4 regions of the Eubacterium sp. BL-380-WT-2B genome follow, and region 4 is predicted to be linked to each of the others. Evidence: riboswitches for the same ligand, from Rfam matches in the RefSeq annotation. Region 4 holds a riboswitch; each other region holds the start of a gene.
The links. Region 4 has a riboswitch for cobalamin ahead of hemA (glutamyl-tRNA reductase). Riboswitches for the same ligand answer to the same signal wherever they lie in the genome.
Positions count from the first base shown of each region.

Region 1 (5,721 bases), on a different contig from region 4:
AAGGCAGTGACCAGCACGATCAGGATTGAAAAGACAATGGTGATGCGTTTTTTCATTGATCACCTCCCAGGTTTTCTACCAGGCGGTAGCCCACGCCGCGCACGGTTTCGATGTATTTTTCCTGGTCGTCCTCAATCTTCTTCCGCAGGTAACGGATGTGGACATCCACTGTCCGGGTCTCGCCGTAATACTCATAGCCCCAGATTTCGTCCAGCAGCTGATCCCGGGTCAGCACCTTGTTCTTATTGTTTGCCAGATACAGGAGCAGCTCGTATTCCTTCAGCGTCAGCGACAGCTTTTTGCCGTTTTTGTATACCTCGAAGGAGCCGGGCAGAATGCGCAGGCTGCCCACTGCGATCTCCTCTGTGTCTGAGCTTTTGATCATCTCGGTGCGCCGCAGGACAGCCTTTACCCGGGCGTAGAGCTCCTTCACGCTGAAGGGCTTGGTCATATAGTCGTCTGCGCCCATTTCTAGGCCAAGGACCTTGTCAAACTCCTCGCTCTTGGCGGTGAGCATGATGACTGGAATGTAAGACAGGTTTTTATCCGCCCGCACCTCGCGGCAGATGGTGAGCCCGTCCTTGCCCGGCAGCATTAAATCCAGAATGATCAGATCCGGCCGGATATCCACGATTTTCTCAACCGCGCCGGTCCCCTCGTGGACCCCCGCCACCTCAAATCCCTGGGCTTCCAGATTGAATTTAATCAGCTCAAATATATTAAGTTCGTCTTCTATAATCAGAATTTTTTTCATTTTCTCTCCAATTCTCGCTCAATTTTAACATAATATGATTATAGCATATGTTGTGTTAAAGGCATGTAAAATCTAGATTAAATTTAGAAGGCAAATCTGTGACTGTTAAAAAAGCGGCGCAAACCGAGACTGCGCCTTTTGTCCAGATAAGAAAAAGGCTTCGTCTCTCAAGATCCTTACCTGTCACTCCTTAAGCTCCCGGAAATGCTGCCAGTGAATCCCGATATGCCCAATGCCCAAAATCACCACAAACACCACCATCAAAATGACCCTCCCGTAGATCCCCAGGAGCAGAAACGAAACCACCGGCAGCGTTGCCCCTGCCAGCGGCACACCGCAAAAGCTCGAATAAAAATCTTTTAGCTTCTGCCCACTTCTAAAATACCGGACCCAGTAGCCCTCGTACAGCAGCATCAGCCCAAAGGACAGCGCCAGCCACAGGCTCCAGGGCGTCAGAGGGCGGAGGTTAAAATCCGTAAAGATCAGGGCGCAGCAGCTCACCCCCACCTGCCCCACACGCTCACACCACACCAGCAGTTTATGCTCATGTCTGAAATCATAGCCCTCCGGCTGCCTCCTTGTCCAGATCAGGTTGGGGATAAACAGCATCAGCAGATACAGTACACCGATGTATGAAAATCCAAAATGTCCCATTTTTTCCTCCTCATTTTTTATAAACAGCGTCGCCGCACAGTTAATACCGCTATTATATCACGTTTGGATTAAAACTTTTACATTTTGTCTTGACACCCAAAACAAATGTGATATGATAATAAAAAAGCATAAAACATTTCAGGTGCTGCATGGCAGATAATAGGGAACTAAGTGAGATTCTTAGACGGGCCCGCCGCTGTAAGTGGATTGCCCGGCTCATCACCACTGTCCAAAAGGATGGGAAGGGAGCCCGGCGTTAATCCTCAGTCAGAAAACCTGCCTGAAATGTGTCGACGGTCTTTATCTGAGCGGTGGAGGCCTGTGGGAATGATGGAAAGTTCGCACCTTAGATTAAGGTCGGGCTTTTTTTGTTTGAAAAATAAGGAGATACCAAATGAAAGCAGTTGTTTTAACAGGCCCCGGCCAGCTGGAAATGACCGAAAGGCCCATTCCGGCCTGCGGCGACCACGAAGTCCTTGTCAGGGTCATGGCCTGCAATTTATGCAAAACCGATCTCAAATGCCTGACCATGGGTCAGCGTGACCTGGTATACCCGCGTGTGCTGGGCCATGAAATTTCCGGTGTTATCGCCGGTGTGGGCGCTGCAGTCACAGGCTACCAGGAGGGACAGCGGGTACACGTGCACCCGGGGATTGCCTGCGGCGCGTGCGCCTATTGTAAAGAGGGCGATGATAACCTCTGCGACCACGTGCGCATCATGGGCTTTAACTATGATGGCGGCTTCCAGGAATACCTGGTGGTGCCTGCGGAGGGCGTCCGGGGCCAGATCATCAACATCATTGAAAATGACGCGCTGAGCTTTGAGGAGATATCCTTTATCGAGCCTCTCTCCTGCTGCGTCAACGTCCAGGAAAAGCTGAAGCTTGCGCCTGACGACACCCTGCTGATCATCGGCGCAGGCCGTATGGGCATCCTCAACCTGCGTGTGGCAAGAGCCCTGGGCGTGCGTAAGGTCCTTCTGCTTGAGTCTGACCCCGAACGGGCCGCCCGCGCCGAGACGCTGGGCTTTGACGCTGTTTTCGCGAGCGGGCAGGAGGCCGAGGGCGCCATTAGGGAACTGACAGACGGCCAGGGCGTGGATGCGGTGATCCCCTGCTGCGCAGCCGCAGACGCCATGAACCTGGCGCTCCGGGTGCTTAAAAAGCAGGGGCGCTTCGGCCATTTCAGCGGTATTATCCCAGACGGCGCCACCCAGCCCGAGATCAACACCATTCACTACAAGGAGCAGATCATGACCGGCGCCTACGGGTGCAGCATTGCGCACAGCCGCCGGGCCAAGGCACTGCTGGAGAACGGCAGTCTGATTGTAAAAGACCTGATCACTGAGCGCATTCCGCTCGAGGAGCTGCGGCACGGCCTTGAGCGCGTACGTCAGCTTGAAACCCTGTCGACCATCGTCGTTTTTGATTAACACACCATATGGAGGAGTAAAACAATGGAAGCAGTTACTATGAAAGAATATGGCCAGGTGATCACCGGCCTCATCAACCGTGAAAATCTGACCAAGGAAGAATCAAAGGAAATGTTTATGGAGATCCTGGGCGACCGCCAGACGCCCATGCAGCAGGGGGCTTTTCTGGCCGCCCTCAGCGCCAAGGGCCCGACCGCCGCAGAAGTAGCCGGCAGCTTTGAGGCCATCTACGAAATTGACACCTGCAAGGTCACGCCTCAGACCGCTGTGCCTGTGGTGGAAAACTGCGGCACGGGCATGGATACCTTTAAGACCTTTAATATCAGCACGGTCGCCGGCATCATCGCCGCCGCAGACGGCGTCCCCATGGCCAAGCATGGCTCACGGGCGCTCACCTCTGTGTGCGGCACCATCGACGCGGTGGAGGCCCTGGGCGTGGATGTGGACTGCAGCGTGGACGTGGTAAAGGCCAGCATCGAGAACGCGGGCATCGGCATCTTTAACGGCATGAGCTCCGAGGTCCATCCCACTGCCCTCGGCCGGGTGCTGTCACAGATCTCCTTCGGCAGCGTTTTAAACATCTCCGCCTCTCTGGCCAATCCCGCCCTGCCAAAATACGCAGTCCGCGGAGTCTACTCCCTGGATATGCTGGAATTTGTCCCGGACATCATGCGTGAAATCGGCTATGAGCACGCACTGATCGTCTACGGCGAAGCCGGAGACGGCTGTATCGACGAAGCCTCCACAGTCGGCGCCACCCACATGGCTGAGCTGATGCCCGACGGCACTGTAAAGCGCAGTATCCTGACGCCGGAAAGCCTTGGGATTGAGCCGGGCAGACTGGACGAGCTGGCTCCCTGGGGCTCTGTGGACGCGGCCGCCCAGGGCATTGTCCGTATCCTGAAGGGCGTCTCCACCCCCACCCGCACCAACATCGTCTGCCTGAACAGCGCGCTGATTCTCTATGTTGCGGGAAAAGCTGCAAGCATTCCGGAAGGCTATCTGCGCAGCCATGAGCTCATCGCAAGCGGCGCGGCCTACAAGGCGCTGGAAAAATGGGTCGCTGCCCAGAACCGCGATCCCCAGGCCGGTCTCGCGAAGCTGAAAGCCCTCACCCTGGCCGCCGAGGTGTAAAATGAATCTCTACGCCTTTAAAGCTGACAATGGTTACCTGAAAATAGCTCCCGACGGCGCCTACATTCTGGTCGGCATCCATAAAGCCAGCGTCTATGATGACAGCAGACTTGACAGCCTGAAGGAGCAGCTCGCCGCCCTGAAGCCCGAGCTCGAAAATCTGAGGATCGTAAAACTCGTGCTTGAGGAAGAGGATTATTTTCTGCAATAGAAAAAAGGACCGCTGAGCAGCGGTCCTTTTTTAATAATCGCCTTATTTTTCTTCTCTTTCCATATGTAAAATCGGAAACTCCCGCCCCTGCTCATCTAAGGGCGACCTTGATGCTACGCGAAAACCCATATGCTCGTAAAAACCTCTTGCGCCGGGATTCTGCTCATTCACATCTACGGCGGTGGCACCGCAGTTCTCAAGGGCATGGCAGATAAGAAAACTGCCGGCGCCCTTTCCAAACCAGTTCGGCTCCACAAAAAGCATTTCAATTTTCTGTTTGTCAATCCCGATAAATCCAACGGTTGTGCCCAGGTGGTTACGGGCCAGCATCAGCTGCTCCACGCCCTTCAGGCCGGCCTTCACCTCAGGGACCAGTCCCTGAATATCTTCCTCTCCCAGAAAATCATGGGTGGCCCGCACAGAAGCCTCCCATATTTCAGCCAGTTTTTCGATCTCCTGATCGGTTCTGCGGCCGATCCTTTCAATGCTGTATTCCTGTTTCATTTTATCCTCCCTATAAAAAAGCCCTCTCCACCGCAATGAAGAGGCCTGTGTTTGTGTTAGTCGTTTCGTTCCCGCACAAAAAACCGGATGGGCGTGCCATCGAAATCAAAGGTATCGCGGATTTTGTTTTCCAGATAACGCTGATAGGAAAAGTGCATCAGCGTCGCGTCGTTGACAAATACCACAAAGGTCGGCGGGTTCACACCAGTCTGTGACGCGTAAAAGATTTTGAGACGGCGGCCACTCTTGGTCGGCGGCTGCTTCATCATGATGAATTCTGTCATGGCCTCGTTGAGCTTACCGGTGGTAATGCGTTTTTCCGTCTGACTCTTGACAAAATCAATGGTTTCGTAAATCTTGCTGACCCGCTGCCCGGTTTTGGCCGAGATAAACAGGATGGGCGCATAGTCGATAAAGGAAAGGGTATCGCGGATTTCCCTTTTCATTTTATCCATGGTCTTGGTGTCCTTTTCCACAATATCCCATTTGTTGACAATGATGATGGACGGCTTGGAGCGGTTGTGGGCGATACCGGCAATTTTAGCGTCCTGCTCGGTCACACCCTTTTCCCCGTCAATGAGCACCAGAACCACATCGCTTCGGTCAACAGCGGCGATGGCGCGCACAATACTGTAACGCTCAATATCCTCATAAATTTTTTTCTTCTTCCGCAGCCCCGCAGTGTCGATGAGGGTGTAATCCCGTCCATTAAAGCGCACCTCTGTGTCGATGGCGTCCCGGGTAGTGCCGGGTACATCGCTGACGATGAGCCGGTCATGGCCCACCATTTTGTTGATCAGGGTGGATTTACCCGCGTTTGGCTTTCCAATCACCGCGATTTTCAGGTTATCATCCTCCTGCGCGTCCTCATCATAGACCTTTTTAACCCGTTCGATTACCTCGTCCAGGAAATCGCCAAGGCCAAGGCCCTGCTCGGCGGAAATGGCGATTGGCTCACCAATGCCGAGATTGTAAAATTCAAAAATATTGTTTTCCAACTGCTGGCTGTCCACCTTGTTTACAGCCAGCAAA
Region 1 covers NZ_VUMP01000003.1:299,810-305,530, reverse strand. Annotated here, with positions in the region: gene FYJ53_RS07540 (ATP-binding protein) at 1-56, opposite strand, end outside; gene FYJ53_RS07535 (response regulator transcription factor) at 53-754, opposite strand; gene FYJ53_RS07530 (hypothetical protein) at 938-1,408, opposite strand; cobalamin riboswitch at 1,532-1,707, shown strand; gene FYJ53_RS07525 (alcohol dehydrogenase catalytic domain-containing protein) at 1,803-2,840, shown strand; gene trpD (anthranilate phosphoribosyltransferase) at 2,865-3,974, shown strand; gene FYJ53_RS07515 (hypothetical protein) at 3,976-4,185, shown strand; gene FYJ53_RS07510 (GNAT family N-acetyltransferase) at 4,228-4,689, opposite strand; gene der (ribosome biogenesis GTPase Der) at 4,746-5,721, opposite strand, start outside.
Region 1: it holds a riboswitch for cobalamin, as region 4 does, so the genes downstream of both, FYJ53_RS07525 (alcohol dehydrogenase catalytic domain-containing protein) here and hemA (glutamyl-tRNA reductase) in region 4, are expected to answer to the same signal.

Region 2 (5,721 bases), on a different contig from region 4:
TTATCATTTAAGTCTTTATCAATTTAGAAAGATTTGATATAATGAATAACCATAAAAGGAGGTGGAAAGCCTTTGGGTTTTAAAACTATGGATGACAAAATATGGGTGCGCAAGGCCCGAAGGCTATAGAGCATAAATATGACAAAAAAGAAAGTAAAGAAAAAAAGAAGCGCAGTGCGCATTGTTGGAGACATCGTCATTATTCTGATCATCCTGTCCCTTTTGGGGGCGGCAGGATGGATGCTTTATAAGGAGTTTTTTCCCAACAATACGCCGATTCTTAAAATGCAGGTTACAAACCGCGAAGATAACAGCATCGACTGGGCGGCGCTGCGTGAGGTGAACCCCGAAACCGTTGGCTGGCTGAGTATTGAAGGGACAAATATTGATACCCCTGTGGTACAGACAACCGATAATGACAAATATCTGTACACCTCATTTAACGGAGAGTCGGATGAAAGGGGCGTGCCCTTTTTAGATATGAATTATAAATGGCAGCCTAAAAGCCAGAACTCTCTGATTTATGGGCACAGCACCATGCGCAGCGGTGTGCACGTCATGTTTGACGATCTGCTTTATTACTATAAAGACCCCAATTTTATCACAGAGCACAATAAAATTGTGTACAGAAGACCGCCAGAGCTGGGCGGTGATGGCGTTTGGGAAATTTTTGCCGTGCTGGTGGTTGAGCAGGATTATGATTACAGACAGTTGGAATTTGCCGACGATGAGAGCTTTCTGAACTATTACCAAAATATAAAGAATCAGAGCATTGTCGCAAGCAATGTGAGTGTACAGCCGGGTGACGAGATCCTCACGCTGTCCACCTGTATCTTTAATGTCGGACTCAATGACGGCCGCTTAGCCGTTATTGCCCGCCGGGTTTCATAAAAAATCGCCTGGCAGAAGATTGCAAAAGCCGTATCCACAGAGATACGGCTTTTTATTTTGCTTTTTCAGTCCCATTTCTCAAAGGCTTTTATTTTTTCAGTCAGGACTTTTATGTATTTTTCGCCGATCGCGCTTAAGCCGTGCTCGTTTCTGAGAATATATCCGGCGTGGAGCCGCTGGTCATTATCCAAAAGACGGATAGCCCTTACTTCGCTCATGTTGGAATGCATACGGTCAGCGTCGCTGTTGGTCAGGTCCGGTCCGATACTGAAACAGTTTGTGCCGCGAACCAGGGCAATTTTGGAGCAGCGGTCAATCACATGGATATTTTTATCCCAGATTTCATTGAACAGGATCTCCTCAGAGAAATGCATCATGCTGTCCTCCCCCTGGTCGTAAGTTACAAAAGGGTATTCCCTGAGCATATCCAGCGTCAGGGAGGTATTGCCGCTCAGAGGGTGTTTTTTCCGCAGGAAAACATAGGTGGTGAGCTGTCCCAGCTCATAAAAGCCCAGATTGCTGGAATCAAGGAGCTTTTGCATGGTATTGAGATAATGCTCGTTGATACACAGGATGCCGAGCTCACTGCGCCTGGACGCCACATCGTGTATGACCTCATGGGTCGGGCACTCGCGGATGGCAATGTCATAATGCCTGAGCTCAAGATCCTCGACAATCTGTATAAAGGACATGACCGAGAAGGGAAGGCGCTGGGTGGAAACGGAAAAGCGCATAGGCAGTGTTTTCCGATGCTTGTACCGCCTTTCAAGGTACTCGCTTTGCTCAACAATATCCTTGGCGTGGTTTAAGAAGTCCTGTCCCTCAAAGGTGACCTCAATGCCACGGTTGTTTCGTTTAAAAATTGAGATGCCGAGCTGCTGCTCGACCTCACGCACTGCGGTGGAGAGCGTTGACTGTGAGACAAAAAGCGACTTGGCGGCAGACGAGATCGAGTGGTGCTTTGCGATCTCGACGATGTATTTCATGTTCTGCATGGAGATCATATTGATACGATTCCTTTCCTCTGTTTTAATTATACTATCAAAAAATACGATAGCTGGCAATCAAAAATTGAGTTAATTGCAGTGGTTGTGAATTATCAGATATCGTGATATAATATAGCAAAATTACATAGAAGACTTGTTGCATGAAAACCGGTGAGAATCCGGTACGGTGCCGCCACTGTAAGGGGGAGCCGCTGTAAGTTTTATCAACACTGGAGAGCAGTCTCTGGGAAGTTGTTACAGCTGGCAATGAACCCAAGTCAGGATACTTCAACATTTCTTGTTTATACCTAACCTAACGGATCATTGGGAGAGGGTGTTGCTTGTGTTGAGGAACTCTTCTGATGAATCGGTCAGAAGAGTTTTTTTAATGGGAGAAATTATGGAAAAAAGCAGTAAAAGAATTGCGTTTTATGGAAAGGGCGGCATTGGAAAGTCGACCATTGCGGCCAATGTATCCGCCGCCTTCGCCAAAATGGGAAAAAGGGTGCTGCACATAGGCTGTGACCCCAAAGCTGATTCAACGCGGTGTCTGATGAAAAAGCGGATTCCCACAGTCATTCAAAGGCTGAATGAAAAAGGGGAACAGGTGACAACTCAGGATATTCTGTTTACGAGTGAGACAGGTGTGGCGTGTGTAGAGGCCGGAGGGCCGGAGGCAGGTATTGGCTGCGCAGGAATGGGGATCGCCACTACTCTGGAGACATTGGAAAAGCTTGGGATATTTGAAGCGGGCTGGGACTTAATCACCTATGATGTGCTGGGCGATGTGGTCTGCGGTGGGTTTTCAATGCCTATGAGAAAAAAGTGTGTGGATCAGGTATATATTGTCACCTCCTCTGAGCTGATGTCGCTTTACGCCGCCAACAATATCATGAAGAGCATTGTCCGGTACTCTGCCGGGACACAGCCGTTGTTTGGAGGACTGATCCACAACCGGGCACGTCCCGGTACGGATCACCAGGTTGTTGAGTGCTTTGGCAGCAAGACAGGCAGCCCGATTACGGCTTCTGTCTGCCAAAGTGACACGCTTCGCCTTGCGGACTATCGGAGGACAACTGTTTTTGAACAGCGAGAGGGTGAGGTGCTTCAAAAAAGCTTTATGGCATTGGCCAAAGCCATAGCCAGCCAGAAAGGGAAGCTATGGCCGAAGCCGCTTTCCGACGCGGATATGGATAACCTGGGTGAGACACTCTATCAGCTTGAGAAGGAGGACCGTCATGGGCGCAGCAGCTGTTGAGAAGGCGCAGCCAGGCATGGGAGATGAAGCGCTGTCCAGACTTCTTTTCCAGACCGAGGGTGTGCGTGTTCTGGCAGTGGGGCCGCCGGCCTGTCTCCGAATTCTTTATTTCAGAGCGATGGAGAAGGAAGCGCTCAGCCGTCTGAGGCTCTGTCCTGTTTCCAGGCTGGAGTACACACTTGGCAGTTATGTACCCAGGGTTCGTAGGATGATTGAGGAGCTTGTCATGACCAGTGGGACAAAAGGGGTGGTGCTTTATGTCTCCTGTCCAGACCTGCTCACACAGACCGATTTTGAGGCCATGATGTCGGAGGCAGATAACCCTCATAATGTGCCGGTCGCTGTTTTCAGGCGAGGCCCCATGGAAAAACGGAAGAGGAAGCCTGTGGAGCGGCTTGAAGAAATACTTCGGGGCTTTGAGACGGCTCGGGAAAACCACTGGGTTGGAAAGGATGCGTGCCTTTGTCCACCGCCGCCTCTGGCAGCAGATTACAGCGGTGCGATGACGGCTTTTGAAAAGGACCGCGCCCTCTGTACCTGCCTGGTAACAGGCTCAGGCTGTGCCTCCTGCCCCAGATCCATTGACAGTTTCAGCGGGAAGCCCTTCTGGTATTCAAAGATGAATGACCTTCAGATAACATTGGGTGCGGCTGAGAGCATTGAGAAGGGCATCGGGGCTGTCATGCAGGAAGAAAAAAGGCGCTCGGCGTTCATTGTCGGCACGCCGCTGACTGCCATGACAGGTATTGATGACAGTTCTTTCCCAGTGCTGAAGGAAAAAATATTCATACAGACCGACGGGTTTCAAGATGCCCTTGACGGCACCCGGCAAGCACTGTCTACCGTTTCAAGACAGGAGATGCGGCGCTGTGAATACACCGAAAAGCGCATTAATCTTGTGGGATATACGCCCTTTCTTTTTGGAAACCAGCGGCAATTTGAGACGATTGCGCACGATCTGGAGCGATTGGGCTATGCTGTTTACTGGCTGGGAGGCGGAACGCTCGCGGACTTTAGAGACGCGCCAAAAGCAAAGGCCAACTGGGTTATCTCAGAAGCAGGCCTTGATCTGGCAAAATGGATGGAAAAGCAGTATGGTACGCCGTGGTTTTATCAGATGCCTGTCAGCGTAAGCGGCGTCCGGACAGCTTATCAATACCTGGAAAGCATAACCGGGGACGCTGTGTTTCAGGGCTGCACCGAAGATCCGGCGCCTTCAGAGCAGCCGGTAAGAACCGCTGTGATGATCGGCAGCCATGAACTGAACCGCCAGGTAAGTGTGGCCCTGAGAAATGAATTTATTGTTGAGTGCACCATAGTTGAGGCTCGTTCTTTTGGGTGGCCTTTGGATAGAGAAACGGATTATGTCATCGCAGATCCGCTGTATTTTCAGTATCTTCCTGAAGGTGCAGCGCTCAGGGTTCCCTTACCCTTTCCGGCACTTAGCGGAAACCGTTATGTGAAACGGGACTATTGTATCATTGGCCGAAAAGGACACCAGTATTTAAAACAGTTTTTTATGTAATCTAAAAATAAAGGAGTTTAAAATGAAAAAAAAATGGTTAAAAGCAGCAGGCCTGTGCCTGGCTGTCAGTTTGATTTTTGGAGGCTGCGCCAGCAGCGGAAATACCGCAGAAAATGCAGACAAAGTGGAGGCGCATGTCATAACCGATGAGGGCGGTAATCAGGTAGAGCTGCCGGAAAAGATCACCAAGGTGGCCATTACCCCGATTCCGTGGGCATCGGCAGTGTGGACGATTGACGGGGGAAGCGACCGGATTGTGTCCATTAACCCCAGCGCGATGGCCCAGTATAAAAAGAGCTTTATGACTAAGCTGGCGCCGGAATTTGCGGATATTTCCACAGGAGAAATCTCTCAGGATTTTTCCATTAACATCGAAGAGCTTATGAAGCTTTCACCAGAGGTGGCATTTATCTGGAATGACCAGGAGGCTGAGGCCGAAAAGCTGAAGGCTGTTGGCATTACCCCTGTGATGCTGAACTACGCCGAAAACCTTGAGAACCTCAAAAAAGATTTAACACTGGTGGGCAGGGTTCTGAACAAGGAGGATTTTACCCAGGAGCTCATTGATTACCACAATGATACCGAGACATACTTTATTAACAAAAAAGATCAAGTTGCCGCGGCAGACCAAAAGAGCGTTCTCTATCTGCAGAATAAAAAGCTGAGCGTCGCAGGGTCCAAAAATATTAACAACTACCTCCTTGAACTGACAGGTGGGCGCAATGTTGCCGCCGGCTTAGAGAAAAAGTGGGCAGAGGTTAATATGGAGCAGATCATGGAATGGAACCCTGAGATCATCTACCTCTCAAATTTTGACGACACCATGCCAGAGGATTTATATGAAAATAAAATTGAAGGCCAGGACTGGAGTAATATTGACGCAGTCAAAAACCACCGTGTTTACAAAACCCCGGTAGGGACTCTGCGCTGGGATGCCCCATGTGTGGAAACACCGCTGATGCTTAAGTGGATGGGCAGCATCCAGCAGCCTGAAATCTTTTCGGATTATGATATCCGGAGCGACATTAAAGATTTCTACAAGAAGTTTTTTAATCACGATT
Region 2 covers NZ_VUMP01000003.1:372,685-378,405, forward strand. Annotated here, with positions in the region: gene FYJ53_RS07880 (class B sortase) at 139-891, shown strand; gene FYJ53_RS07885 (LysR family transcriptional regulator) at 957-1,895, opposite strand; cobalamin riboswitch at 2,008-2,185, shown strand; gene FYJ53_RS07890 (AAA family ATPase) at 2,278-3,135, shown strand; gene FYJ53_RS07895 (nitrogenase component 1) at 3,116-4,660, shown strand; gene FYJ53_RS07900 (ABC transporter substrate-binding protein) at 4,683-5,721, shown strand, end outside.
Region 2: it holds a riboswitch for cobalamin, as region 4 does, so the genes downstream of both, FYJ53_RS07890 (AAA family ATPase) here and hemA (glutamyl-tRNA reductase) in region 4, are expected to answer to the same signal.

Region 3 (5,721 bases), on a different contig from region 4:
GCACCAGGCATCTGACCTTTTGTGCCGCTGCCATTGCTCTGGCGGTGGTCACATCGAATATTAAGATTTTTCATTTGCCCACCGGCGGTTCTGTAACACTGTTTAGTATGCTTTTTATCACGCTGACAGGTTATTGGTACGGTCCCAAGACAGGGGTTCTGGCGGCAATCGCCTATGGCATTCTGCAGATGGTGATCGACCCTTATATTCTATATCCTCTGCAGGTGCTTGTCGATTATGTACTTGCCTTTGGCGCGCTTGGCCTATCTGGATTTTTCAGCCAGTCAAAGAACGGGCTCATAAAGGGCTACCTGGCTGGAATCTGTGGCCGCTACGTATTTGCTGTGCTGTCCGGCTGGCTGTTTTTTGGCTCCATGGCCTGGGAAGGCTGGGGGGCACTGCCCTATTCAATGGTATATAATGCTGTCTATATTTTCTCGGAGGGCGCACTGACAATGATTTTACTGGCGGTTCCATCGGTATCGAAGGGGCTGGCCCGTGTTCGCCGGATTGCGGAAATTTAATCCTTTGTATAAGATAGGTCTGGTTCCTGACCATCAGCATTACACTTAATGAGCGCGGAATGTGAGGGGATTTTACTGGGAAAACATCTCGGCAGTTGGTGCGGTAGTACAGGCACTAGTACAGGCACTAGGACAGGCAGTAGTGGGGGCGGTGGTGCGCCATTCATAAACAAGACTAAACAAGACGAAAAGAGACAAGAGAATGGATAAACTGGAGAATAAAATGAAAATGTTTTTTGCCGGAGTTGTTTAGTCTATTATATAAACAGAAGATAACTTTCAAAAAATAAAACACGCTTGCACGGCGTGTTTTATTTTTGTTTATTTATTTGTACAAAACAAGGTCTACAGCTCAGCCTCTTCCTTGCCGAGCTTTTTCCGTTCAACCAAGCGGCCCATAAAGAAAGCCAGAATACCGACGCCGATACCAGTCTGGAGACAGAAGATCAAGGATTCCACTTCACCAGGAAGCTCACCGTTGATCATGGTTTCAAGCACAGGCGTAAACCAGGGCTCATATTCGCCGCCCTGAATCTCTTCAATCATTGTGCTGCCTGCGTCGTCAGAGCCGCCGAATTCAGCGCCCTGGAGGGCAAATAGCGGTACGACAACCAGTAAAGCGACAATTACGAGAAGAACAATCACTAATTTTTTGTTTTTACTCATTTTACACTTCCTCCGATGCTAAAAAACCAATGGACTTGAGTTCCGGGCTTGCATACGTTTCTAAAGCGATAACGATAATAACCGTTAAAATCCCTTCAATAATAGCAAGCGGCAGCTGGGTCGGCGCAAAAACCCCCAGGAATTTTACCGCAGAAGCGGCTACACCACCCTGTTCAGACGGGTAAGCCATCGCCAGCTGAATACTGGTAATACAATAAGTGAACAGATCCCCCAGTGCAGCGGCCAGAAAAACGCCAACCTTACGGTTAACCTTCATTTTCTGGCAGAGCTTGTAGATACCAAAAGAGACAAAGGGACCGGCAATTGCCATTGAAAAAGTGTTTGCGCCCAGCGTTGTCAATCCGCCGTGGGCCAGCAGAATGGCCTGAAATAATAAAACGATAATGCCAAGAATACTGACAGCGCTCGGTCCAAACAAGATGGCGCCAAGGCCTGTACCTGTCATGTGGGAGCAGCTGCCTGTTACAGATGGGATCTTCAGTGATGAAATAACAAAAATAAAAGCGCCTGCCATGGCCAATAACGTAATGGATCTTCTGTTGCCGGTCAGGGTTTTTTTAATCGAGAAAAAACCAGCAGCTAAAAATGGAATACAGATAACACCCCATGCAATACAGTACCCCACAGGAAGGTAGCCCTCCATAATGTGCATTGCGTTTGCGGCGGGTACAATCCCGAATACAAGCGCCCACGCGCCAAGCAGTGTGACAATCCTTCTTTGATTCTTTGTCATTTTTACCTCCTCGAAAAATGAATTTTACCGGGCTACGATTCAAGCAGGCTGCGCAGCAGCACGAAAAAAACCGCTTATCGGGCAGATAAGCGGTGAAAGTACGAAATAATGAATCCTGAAACCTTTTAATTTCGTCCAGACACTCAGCTATCTCCTCGTAACCAAATGTAATACAGTTTTAATGATCAGCATCCTGACTCGACTTGCGTCTCACAGTGGCGGGACCGTTTGGGATTTACACCCAATTATGCTTTAACCATCGCTTATGATGGAAACCATTAAAGTGTGCCGGAGAACCGACTACGCTTTTAATTATAACACCTTATGTCATAATGTCAATGGATAAAGTTGAATTTTTTTAAAAAAGAATAGATTAAGCTATACACATACCCCCTATATGTATTTTTGTATTTGGATTAAAAGCATAAGAAAAAAATATGAATATCTTTAAAATATTTTCGTTTATTTGACAAAATCGTAAAAACAGACTACAATAGGTTCTGATGTTGGGTTTTATAGCTTTTAAAATATAATTGGTGCATTAGAATAAGCTCGATTATTAAAGTGGTGATTTAAAAGACGAAAGCACTTTGTTGAAACTGCGGCAGATTGGTCGTGCGGATATTGTAAAAACTTATATAAGGCCTGCTGCCGTTAAAATAAAAGCGGTGTACTGGAAAGCCTGATAAAAGATGTGATTTTGGAGAGAATAATGAGTGAGCGTACAAAAAGAGTCGAGACTTTTTCAAAAAAAGAACTGACAAAGACAAACATAAAACGTGTCGATATCCCGGAAGGTTTTGAGCGGATTGGTGTTAACGCCTTTAAAAATATGACAAAGCTGAAGGAAGTCAGAATTGCAGAATCGGTTAGGGAAATATGCGGCCACGCCTTTGAGGGCTGCACAATGCTTTCAGCCGTCAGTATGCCATCAGAGCTTAAGCTGCTGGGAGAAGCCGCCTTTATGGAGTGCCGCAGATTACAATCGCTCGAGATTCCCGAGGGCATACACGTCATAAAAGACCGAACATTTAAATTCTGCCGAGGGCTGGAGCATATAACACTGCCTAAACAGCTCACTCGGATTGGGGAAAACGCCTTTTACAATTGCGATAAGCTGGCATATATTGAGCTTCCGGACGGCATTGAAAAGCTGCCGTTTAGAACCTTTTATATGTGCAAAAACCTGGAATCCATCCGGTTTTCGCAAAATTTGAAGTATATCGGCAAGGAAGCCTTTGTAAACTGCAGCTTCCAGCAGCTCCAGCTGCCGGAGGGCCTGGAGGTTATTGATGAATCCGGCTTCTTGAAATGCAAGAAGCTCACAGTGCTAAAGCTGCCAGAAAGTGTAAAAATCATTGGAAAATGGGCGTTTCATGGATGCCCTAATTTAAAAACAGTTGAAATAAGACACGACCCCGATGAAGTGGGCGAGTGGATCTTTAACCGAAATGATGTAACCGTACATTGTTTTGAGGGCTCCAAGATCGACCGTTATTGTAAGCTATACGATTATAAAGTCCGCTATTTCCAGTAAAAATCCTCAGTAATTCTTGATGTGTATCGGGATAGGCTGCCGCAGATTTTATAAGATAAGTCTAAAATAATAATAGCCTTTTGATGATAAATCAAACCCTTCAGCGGATATCTTCAAAAAATAAAAAACGCTGGAAAAGCCCTTGAAATGGTACTTTTAGCAACTGTATTAAAAAAAACTCAAAAATAGAGGTTGCAAAAAATAAATTATAATGCTAGAATAAGCATTGTAAACGAGATGACAACAAATTGTATCAATTGTAGCTATTCTTTAAAAGAACGACTCGTTTGTGAAATTTAATAATAACTGTAATGAATTGCCGCATGATAATCATTCTGATTATCTGCAGCTAGGGTGTTTTTGAGAGTTTATCAAGATGCCTGAGGGAAGTAGGTGTGAATCCTAGTACAGAGCCGCTATCGTGATGCTTGCCGGAAACCACTGGTAAAGACGAGTCGGAAACCTGTTTGTTACAGTCTTGATGGAATTAATCCTCGTCACTAGGGTTATTCATCGAAAATATAGACGCTCTACGGCTATTCTGGGGCTTCTATCACAGATATTCATAATCAAAATTATTGTACGAATCAAAACATCCATTGTTTTGGTGGTGTATGGTTTTATTTGAGTTGAATTTCTATGATAGGAGCCCCTTTTTGTATACAAAATTTTGAGAAGGAACAGAGAGGAGGCCGTATCATGGCAAAAACAAAAACCATTACCATCGAGTGTCCAAAGTGCCGCGAAGCCTTTGAGATTAAAGGATATGATACCATAAACGCCAGTCTGGACGAGGCGCTGAAGGAAAAGCTCATTAAAACAGAGCTGTTTCGCCACACCTGTCCAGCGTGCGGTGAGGATATTTCAGCGCCCTACTCGCTCAAGTATCAGGACATGGAAAAAGAGTACATGGTGATTCTGGATATGGGCGACATTGATACAGCGGCCATGGCGGAGGAGGTCTTAGAGATGTTTCCAAATTACCGGATTCGCATTGTGAAGGATGTGATGGACCTTCTGGAAAAGATTCATATTTTTGAGTCCAACCTGAATGATAAGATCATCACCTATCTGGATCATAAAATATACGAGGACGTATCCGCAAAGCTGAGGGCTGAAAACTCGCCCATCGCTCTTGATAAGGTGCTGTTTGGAAGCTTTGAGTTCCAGAAGAAAAAAGTGGTGTTCGGGGCGCTCAACAACGCCGGGAAGCAGATTTTTATAGACACCCCCTTTGCCGACTACAAAGCCCTGGCCAACTCGCCGAGACTGGCCCCCTGCTTTAAGGAAAAAGAGGGTGAGTACGCGATTGATAAAGCCTGGGCGGAAGCGCTGGCGTAGCAGGGATTACAATGCTTGTTCCAGAGTGGAGCACAGCAGAAAGATAAATAGTAATATTTCAAAAATATTATGCTGTGAAAATGGGAAAGGAGTGAGCTTTATCGAAGAAGGCAAAAGTGTGAAGGAGGTGCCTGCCCGCCGTTAAAAGGGCAGGAAAAAGGACCGCTGGAAGGCCTAATTTCCAAACGGTCCCGTGGAGTCTGATAATTCCATATAGACTTCATAATTATATCTCATTTACGGCCCTTGGGCAATCCTTTTAAGGAAAGCCCGGTTCAAAAACAAAAAATAAATTTTAAAGGAGATTAAATTATGGCATTTGCAAAATCAGCAAAAAGAGGTTTAGCACTTTTAGGTTCAGCAGCAATGATGGTAGGATTCGCAGCTCCGACATTCGCAGCACAGGTACAGACCGCAGACGCGGGCACCAAAACGGTCTATGTACAGGTAGACAGAAGAGTGTTTGGTGCTTCCAATCCAGAATTGATCGGGCCAGTTAAAGTAACCAATGTTCCTTCAGACGCCAAAATCATTGATATCTTAAAGGTAGCCAGCAACTATGACGCGGCTCCGACAGACGCAAAACCAATCCAGTACTCTGCTTCTACATGGGGTACCTATATTTCCGCGTTCAGAGATACCGCTACGCCTGCTTTTGACCAGGCAGCTTATAAGGCAGCCAATGGTTATACCGACGCGATTTTTGACGCTTCCATGATCTATCCAAGCCTGAGCGACAACTACCTGGCAGGCTCTGAATACTCCGGCGTTTCCGGCTGGATGTTCTCAGTAAACGAAGCGACTACCTACGGCACTAACCAGTACTACAACGCGGACACCACCGCTGCCAACATTCCAGATAACGGCGTTATCCATTTTGAATACTCCATCAACATGGG
Region 3 covers NZ_VUMP01000001.1:583,776-589,496, forward strand. Annotated here, with positions in the region: gene FYJ53_RS02790 (energy-coupled thiamine transporter ThiT) at 1-524, shown strand, start outside; gene FYJ53_RS02795 (energy-coupling factor ABC transporter substrate-binding protein) at 870-1,190, opposite strand; gene FYJ53_RS02800 (energy-coupling factor ABC transporter permease) at 1,192-1,944, opposite strand; cobalamin riboswitch at 2,110-2,239, opposite strand; gene FYJ53_RS02805 (leucine-rich repeat domain-containing protein) at 2,657-3,481, shown strand; gene FYJ53_RS02810 (CpXC domain-containing protein) at 4,181-4,822, shown strand; gene FYJ53_RS02815 (hypothetical protein) at 5,135-5,721, shown strand, end outside.
Region 3: it holds a riboswitch for cobalamin, as region 4 does, so the genes downstream of both, FYJ53_RS02800 (energy-coupling factor ABC transporter permease) here and hemA (glutamyl-tRNA reductase) in region 4, are expected to answer to the same signal.

Region 4 (5,721 bases):
AGTGTGCCTTCCACCACTCGCTGATAAGGGGTGGAAGCGCGGTGCACCACAGCCGCCGGCGTATTTTTATCCATCCCGTTTTTCATCAGCTCTCCGGTGATTTTTTCAAGATTTTTGACGCCCATCAAAAACACAATGGTCCCTTTGGATTTGGCCAGTACCGGCCAGTCCAGCTCAGACTCCTCAGATTTCAGATGCCCGGTAACCACCTGGAAGGAAGAGACACAGTCTCTGTGGGTAATGGGAATGCCTGCGTAAGCCAGGCCGCCGATAACCGAGGTAATCCCCGGGATCACCTCAAAGGGAACCCCGGCGTCGTAGAGCTCCTCGCCTTCCTCTCCTCCGCGTCCGAAAACATAGGGGTCGCCGCCCTTAAGGCGGACAACATTTTTTCCTTCCCTGCCCAGCCTGATCAGCAGGGCGTTGATTTCATCCTGGGGCAGCGCGTGGTTGGCGGCTCTTTTGCCCACGTATATTTTTTCACACTCGGGTTTTGTCCATTTCAGGAATTCCTCATTGACCAGCGCATCATAAACCACCGCGTCACAGGTCTTTAATTTTTCCATGGCCTTGACGGTGATCAGTCCCTTATCACCGCAGCCGCCGCCAGCCAGATAGACGGTGCCCGGTTTGATTTTTGCTTCTACCATTTCTTTCAGTTCCTTTGCCAGACGGTCTCCCATTTTTGCTTCCTCGCCCATGGCTCCCTCTGTCTGTCCTTTGTATAGAATTGTGCCGTCTTCGTTGCCGAAAAGTCCGTAAAGGGTCAGTTTTTCACCCTCCACATCACAGTATGCCCCGATAGGGATATGACAGCTGCCATTTAGACTGATCAAAAACTGGCGTTCCGCTGTCATCTGCGCCTTGGTAACCGGGTTGCTGACAGATTCCATGAGTGCCTTGACAGTTTCGTTATCCTCACGGATTTCCACTGCCAGAATCCCCTGGGCTGGGGCCGATACAAACTGGCATGGATCAAGGGGAAGGCAGGTATAATCCCCGCTCTCATAAGCACCGATGCGTTTAAGTCCCGCCGCCGCCAGAATAATGCCATCCAGTCCCTGCTCTTTCATTTTCCGGATACGGGTATCAATATTTCCGCGGATTCCCACCACTTCAAAATCCTTTCGGATATTTTTCAGCTGATAAATCCGGCGTTTGCTCCCGGTACCGATGACTGCATTTTCGGGCAGCTCCTGGATGGCGCTGATTTTATGCGGTGTCAGCAGCACATCTCTCGGGTCTTCCCGCATGGGCGGCACCGAAAGTGTGAGCCCATCGGGCAGCGCAGAGGGCATATCCTTCATGCTGTGAACCGCCATATCGATTTCACCGCTTAAGAGGGCATCCTCCAGCTCTTTGGTAAAAATACCCTTATCCCCAATTTTATCAAGGGCTTTGTGCTGTATCTTATCGCCCTTTGTCTTGATGATTTTGAGTTCAAAATCGACCTCCGGGTTTGCTTTTCTTAACTCCTCAAGAAGCCAGTTGGTCTGGACCACTGCCAGCTTACTGCCTCTTGAGCCTACAATTATTTTCATATTTTCTCCACTTCTCTCTGCAATTCTTCAATGGTTAACGCTGTCAGCCCCTTGAGCTGTCTTTTTTTTTCATCCGGTGAGGTTTCCGTTTTCAAAATATGCAGCCTCAGCTGCTTAAGCAGCCTGAGACGCTCTGCATAGCTTTCATCATATTTTTCTTCCAGCTCCCTTTTTATCTGGGTGGTCAGCGTTGGACTGGCCCCATCGGTACAGACCGAGATCGTCAAATCCCCGCGCTTTACCACTGAGGGAAAAATAAAGTCCGAATGCTCGGGGTCGTCTGAAACGTTGCACCAGATACCGCGTATTTTACAGTTTTCAAGAATCCGGGCATTCAGCTCACGCTGGTCTGTCGCCGCCACGACAAGATCCATGCCGTCAAGGGCTGTCTCGATCCGGCAGTATGCTTTGACATAACGGATGTTCTCAACCGGCTTTTCCGGAACCTCCATGTTTTTATCCACGCAGGTCACAGAACACCCATACCCGGCTAGGGTTTCCGCGCGCCGCATTCCTACCTTCCCGCCGCCGATTACAAGGGCCCTTTTCCCGGTAAAGTTGAGCAGAATCGGCCCTTTCATTGGGCCGCCTCCGCATTGCCACCTGAAAATAAAAAAGCCAGTGTTTTCTCAAAGCGCAGAATATCGTCCTCGCTGTCCAGTGTTTTTAGCTGCCTGATGGACGGCATTACCATTTCACGGAATTTTGAATGGACGATTTTTTCAAGAAATTCCTTGTCCTTCCCCTCAAACTGATAGCGCTTGTTGAGAATCTCAATGGTTTCGTCCGCCAGCTGTCCGGAAACCTGGTTAAAATGTGCCACCATGTTGTCTACCTTGGACTTGGTAATCCAGACCATGAGGCCATCGATTTCCTCTTCGATCTCAAGGGCGATCTTTTCTGCCACCCGCTCACGGTAGTGCATTTTTTCATCAATAATATCTTTAAAATTGTCAATGGTCAGCAGCTCAACCTGATCCATCTCCGAGATGGCTTCCTCAATATCCCTTGGCAGCGCCAGGTCAATGACCATGAGCGGCTTTTTGCGCTCGGGCATGAGCTCCCGTTTTAAGACCACGTGGGGTGAGGCTGTCGCCGAGATAATTACATCGATATCCCCAATGGCTTCATAGCGGTCCTCGTAGCGGATCATGTTAACACCCTCATAAATATCACGGTATTCATCCCCCGGATGATAGGTACGGTTGGTCATATAAACGCTGTTAAAGCCCTCTGCCGCCATATAACGCAGTGCCAGAAGCCCCATTTTTCCAGAACCGATGATCAGCACCTTTTTATCCGCATAGTCCTCATAACTTCTTTTAACGTGCTTAACCGCTGTCGAGCTCAGGGAAAGCGGGGTCTCGGAGATTTTATAAACGGTTTTAACCTTCTTGGCAAAGGTGACGGCTTCTCTGAAAGCCTTGGTTAAGTATTTTCCGCAGCCGTGAACAGACTGGGATAATTCAAGGGCATCCTTTACCTGGCCCAAGATCTGGTCCTCACCCAGGATCATTGAATCCAGCCCGGTCACTACCCGGTAAAGGTGAAGGATGGCTTCTCTGCCCTTTTCACAGAACAGATAATTTTCGAGATCGCCGGATTTCTCCTCGATGTAAAAATTTCTCAGCGCCTGGTCCGCTGCTTCAACGTCGCGGGTCGCCACATAAATTTCGCTTCGATTACAGGTAGAAAGAATGATCACCTCTTCGATACACGCCTCTTCCAGAAGGCTTGCAATACCCTCTTTTACGGTCCGCTTGATAAAAGCACCCTTTTCCCTGATTTCCAGAGGTGTGTCTTTATGATTGATTCCCACTACAACTAATTTCATTTCAATCCTTCTCCTTCAATCAAACATTCATTAAAAACAAATAAAAACCTCTTCATTACGTCTCCGTAAAAAAGAGGTTTGTCAACAGAATTATTTATCCACGCTGTCTATTGCGGATACTACAATTAAATTAACGTTACTAAGTTCCCTTTTCCCTGGAGGTAATTATTAGCACTCTGTCCAGTAGGTTTCCTGACTCATCGCATTATATTCTCCTTGCCTTCCCGGTTTTCATTCCAGTGGCATCATAAGGAGACTTAACGAATTACAGTGACCGGATCGCTCTGGATTTTCACCAGATTCCCTTTATCCTTTGTTTTTACCAGGGCAAAAACGAAAGAATCCAAAACAGATTTTACATTAGTCTTTCCTATTTAATTTTCGTTTCCAATTATATCACCAATCCGACTCAGGCGCTACCCCTTTTTATGGGAAATAAGCAGTTTTTTGCCAATTCCACCGAATATTTTACATATTTTCTGTAATCGGATTACAGGCAATAAAAAACCGGTCTCTTTTCCTGAGTCCGGTCATTTTATACATCCATGCTAGTTTTCTGTTTCATGGCTCATTAAAAAGAGCATCATCATTCTTTCTGCGTATTCCTTTTTTTCATCGGGGCAATGCTCCAGAATATCAAGCAGTGCAGTGTTTTTTTCTTTTTCATCCAGACTTTTGCCAAACAGGATGCTATCTGAAGACATTTTTAACGCTTCACAGAAACGTTCAAGACTCTTTAGCGAAAAGCCTTTGGTTCCCAGCTCGATGTCCGTTAAAAAAGTCTGTGTAATCCCTATTTTTCGCGCCAAATCCTCACGGCTCATGTTTAAAAAAGTTCTACGCTGCCGGATGCGCTGGCCAATTGCCTTTTGATCTAACCTTGATTCCATTGTCTTCTCCTAAATTTCAGGGAAAACCAAATAAAAAAACTGTGCAGGATAAAACCAACCATGCACAGTTATATGACACTTTTATAAAATGCTAACACAAATAAGCCCACTTATTTATAGGGTGTCCTCTTGTTTTTAGCACAAAAATAGCCTATAATAAGTAATGCGGTACGTGCCCCCCAGGGCCGTTGTGTATGGTGGTTGTGCACCTGCGCAAGCCGGATAAGTGTGCCAGCACTTTCCGGATGCCGCAATTTCTATTTAGTTTTCCCAATATATATACTTTATTATAAATCGAATCTCCTGTCAAAGCAATCTCTTTATTTAAAAACTTTTTATCTGCAATTGAAGTTATCATTTTAATTCAACCAATTATATCCTTTTTATTTGTTTTCTTATTTTTACCCGAATTTGCAATGTGAAAAACCCATTTTAAAATATTTTCAAATTTCTGTTACCTTAAAAATATTTTTCATGTGTTTAATTCTCTTCAAAATGGGTACACCTCATTCAGAGGAACACACATCTAATTCCGATATGGTAAAGGCTGACCGAAAAAGAATTTCTTTATAATTTTTTCTCAATTTAGATGTAAGTTTTAGCAAATGATGTTATACTGTTAAAATACCCCCAAAAGGAGATTGTATTTTGAAAAAAGAAATTCCATTGTATCTATTTATTTGCAGAAAGATTGAGGATGATATTTACAACGGCAAATTAAAACTGGGTGACGCCCTGCCATCTGAACCAAAAATCAGCAAACAAATGGGTGCCAGTCGTAATTCCGTTCGAAAAGCCCTGCGTCTGCTGCAGGACAACAATCTTATTTTCTGCTCCCACGGTAAAAATGCTCAGGTAATCTTTGACAGCCGCCTGCCGGAACACCGTGAGGCTTATGAAAAGCGCTTTGAAAACCGGCGTCACGGCATCAGTGATACATACCGGATGCTCTCTATTCTTTTACCCAGCACCATCACATACGGCGCTTCCAAATGCAGCCGTGAAGATTTCATGACCCTATACGAAATGACCGACAACCTGGATTCTTCCAACCCGATCGAAATGTTTGCCTTCCACTGCCGCTTTATCCGGAATATCCTGAGAAGAACAGAGAACCCCTTTGTCATCGAGCTTTTTGAACAGATCTGCGATTTTGTCCGGATCGATTCCATTCACAGCAATATTACCGGCCATACGCTCCATGAAGACCTCTCAGAGGAAGCGATCAAGGGATGGTATAAGGAACTGCTGGACCACGCCGCCAAGCAGAATTTCAAACATTTTCATCACTTACTGCTTCAGGGGCTTAATGAAATCAGCCAGCGCTTTGATGCGGCCTATATGGTGAACGCACCGGCGGCGCCTTCCGAAGCTGAAAGCTTTAACTGGTTTATTGACAATGCCCCGACACCGCTCTACCTGAGAATTGCCAGTGATATTATGTGGGAGAGCGAGA
Region 4 covers NZ_VUMP01000007.1:295,121-300,841, forward strand. Annotated here, with positions in the region: gene hemC (hydroxymethylbilane synthase) at 1-1,541, opposite strand, end outside; gene FYJ53_RS15850 (bifunctional precorrin-2 dehydrogenase/sirohydrochlorin ferrochelatase) at 1,538-2,122, opposite strand; gene hemA (glutamyl-tRNA reductase) at 2,119-3,375, opposite strand; cobalamin riboswitch at 3,540-3,728, opposite strand; gene FYJ53_RS15860 (helix-turn-helix domain-containing protein) at 3,924-4,265, opposite strand; gene FYJ53_RS15865 (GntR family transcriptional regulator) at 4,914-5,721, shown strand, end outside.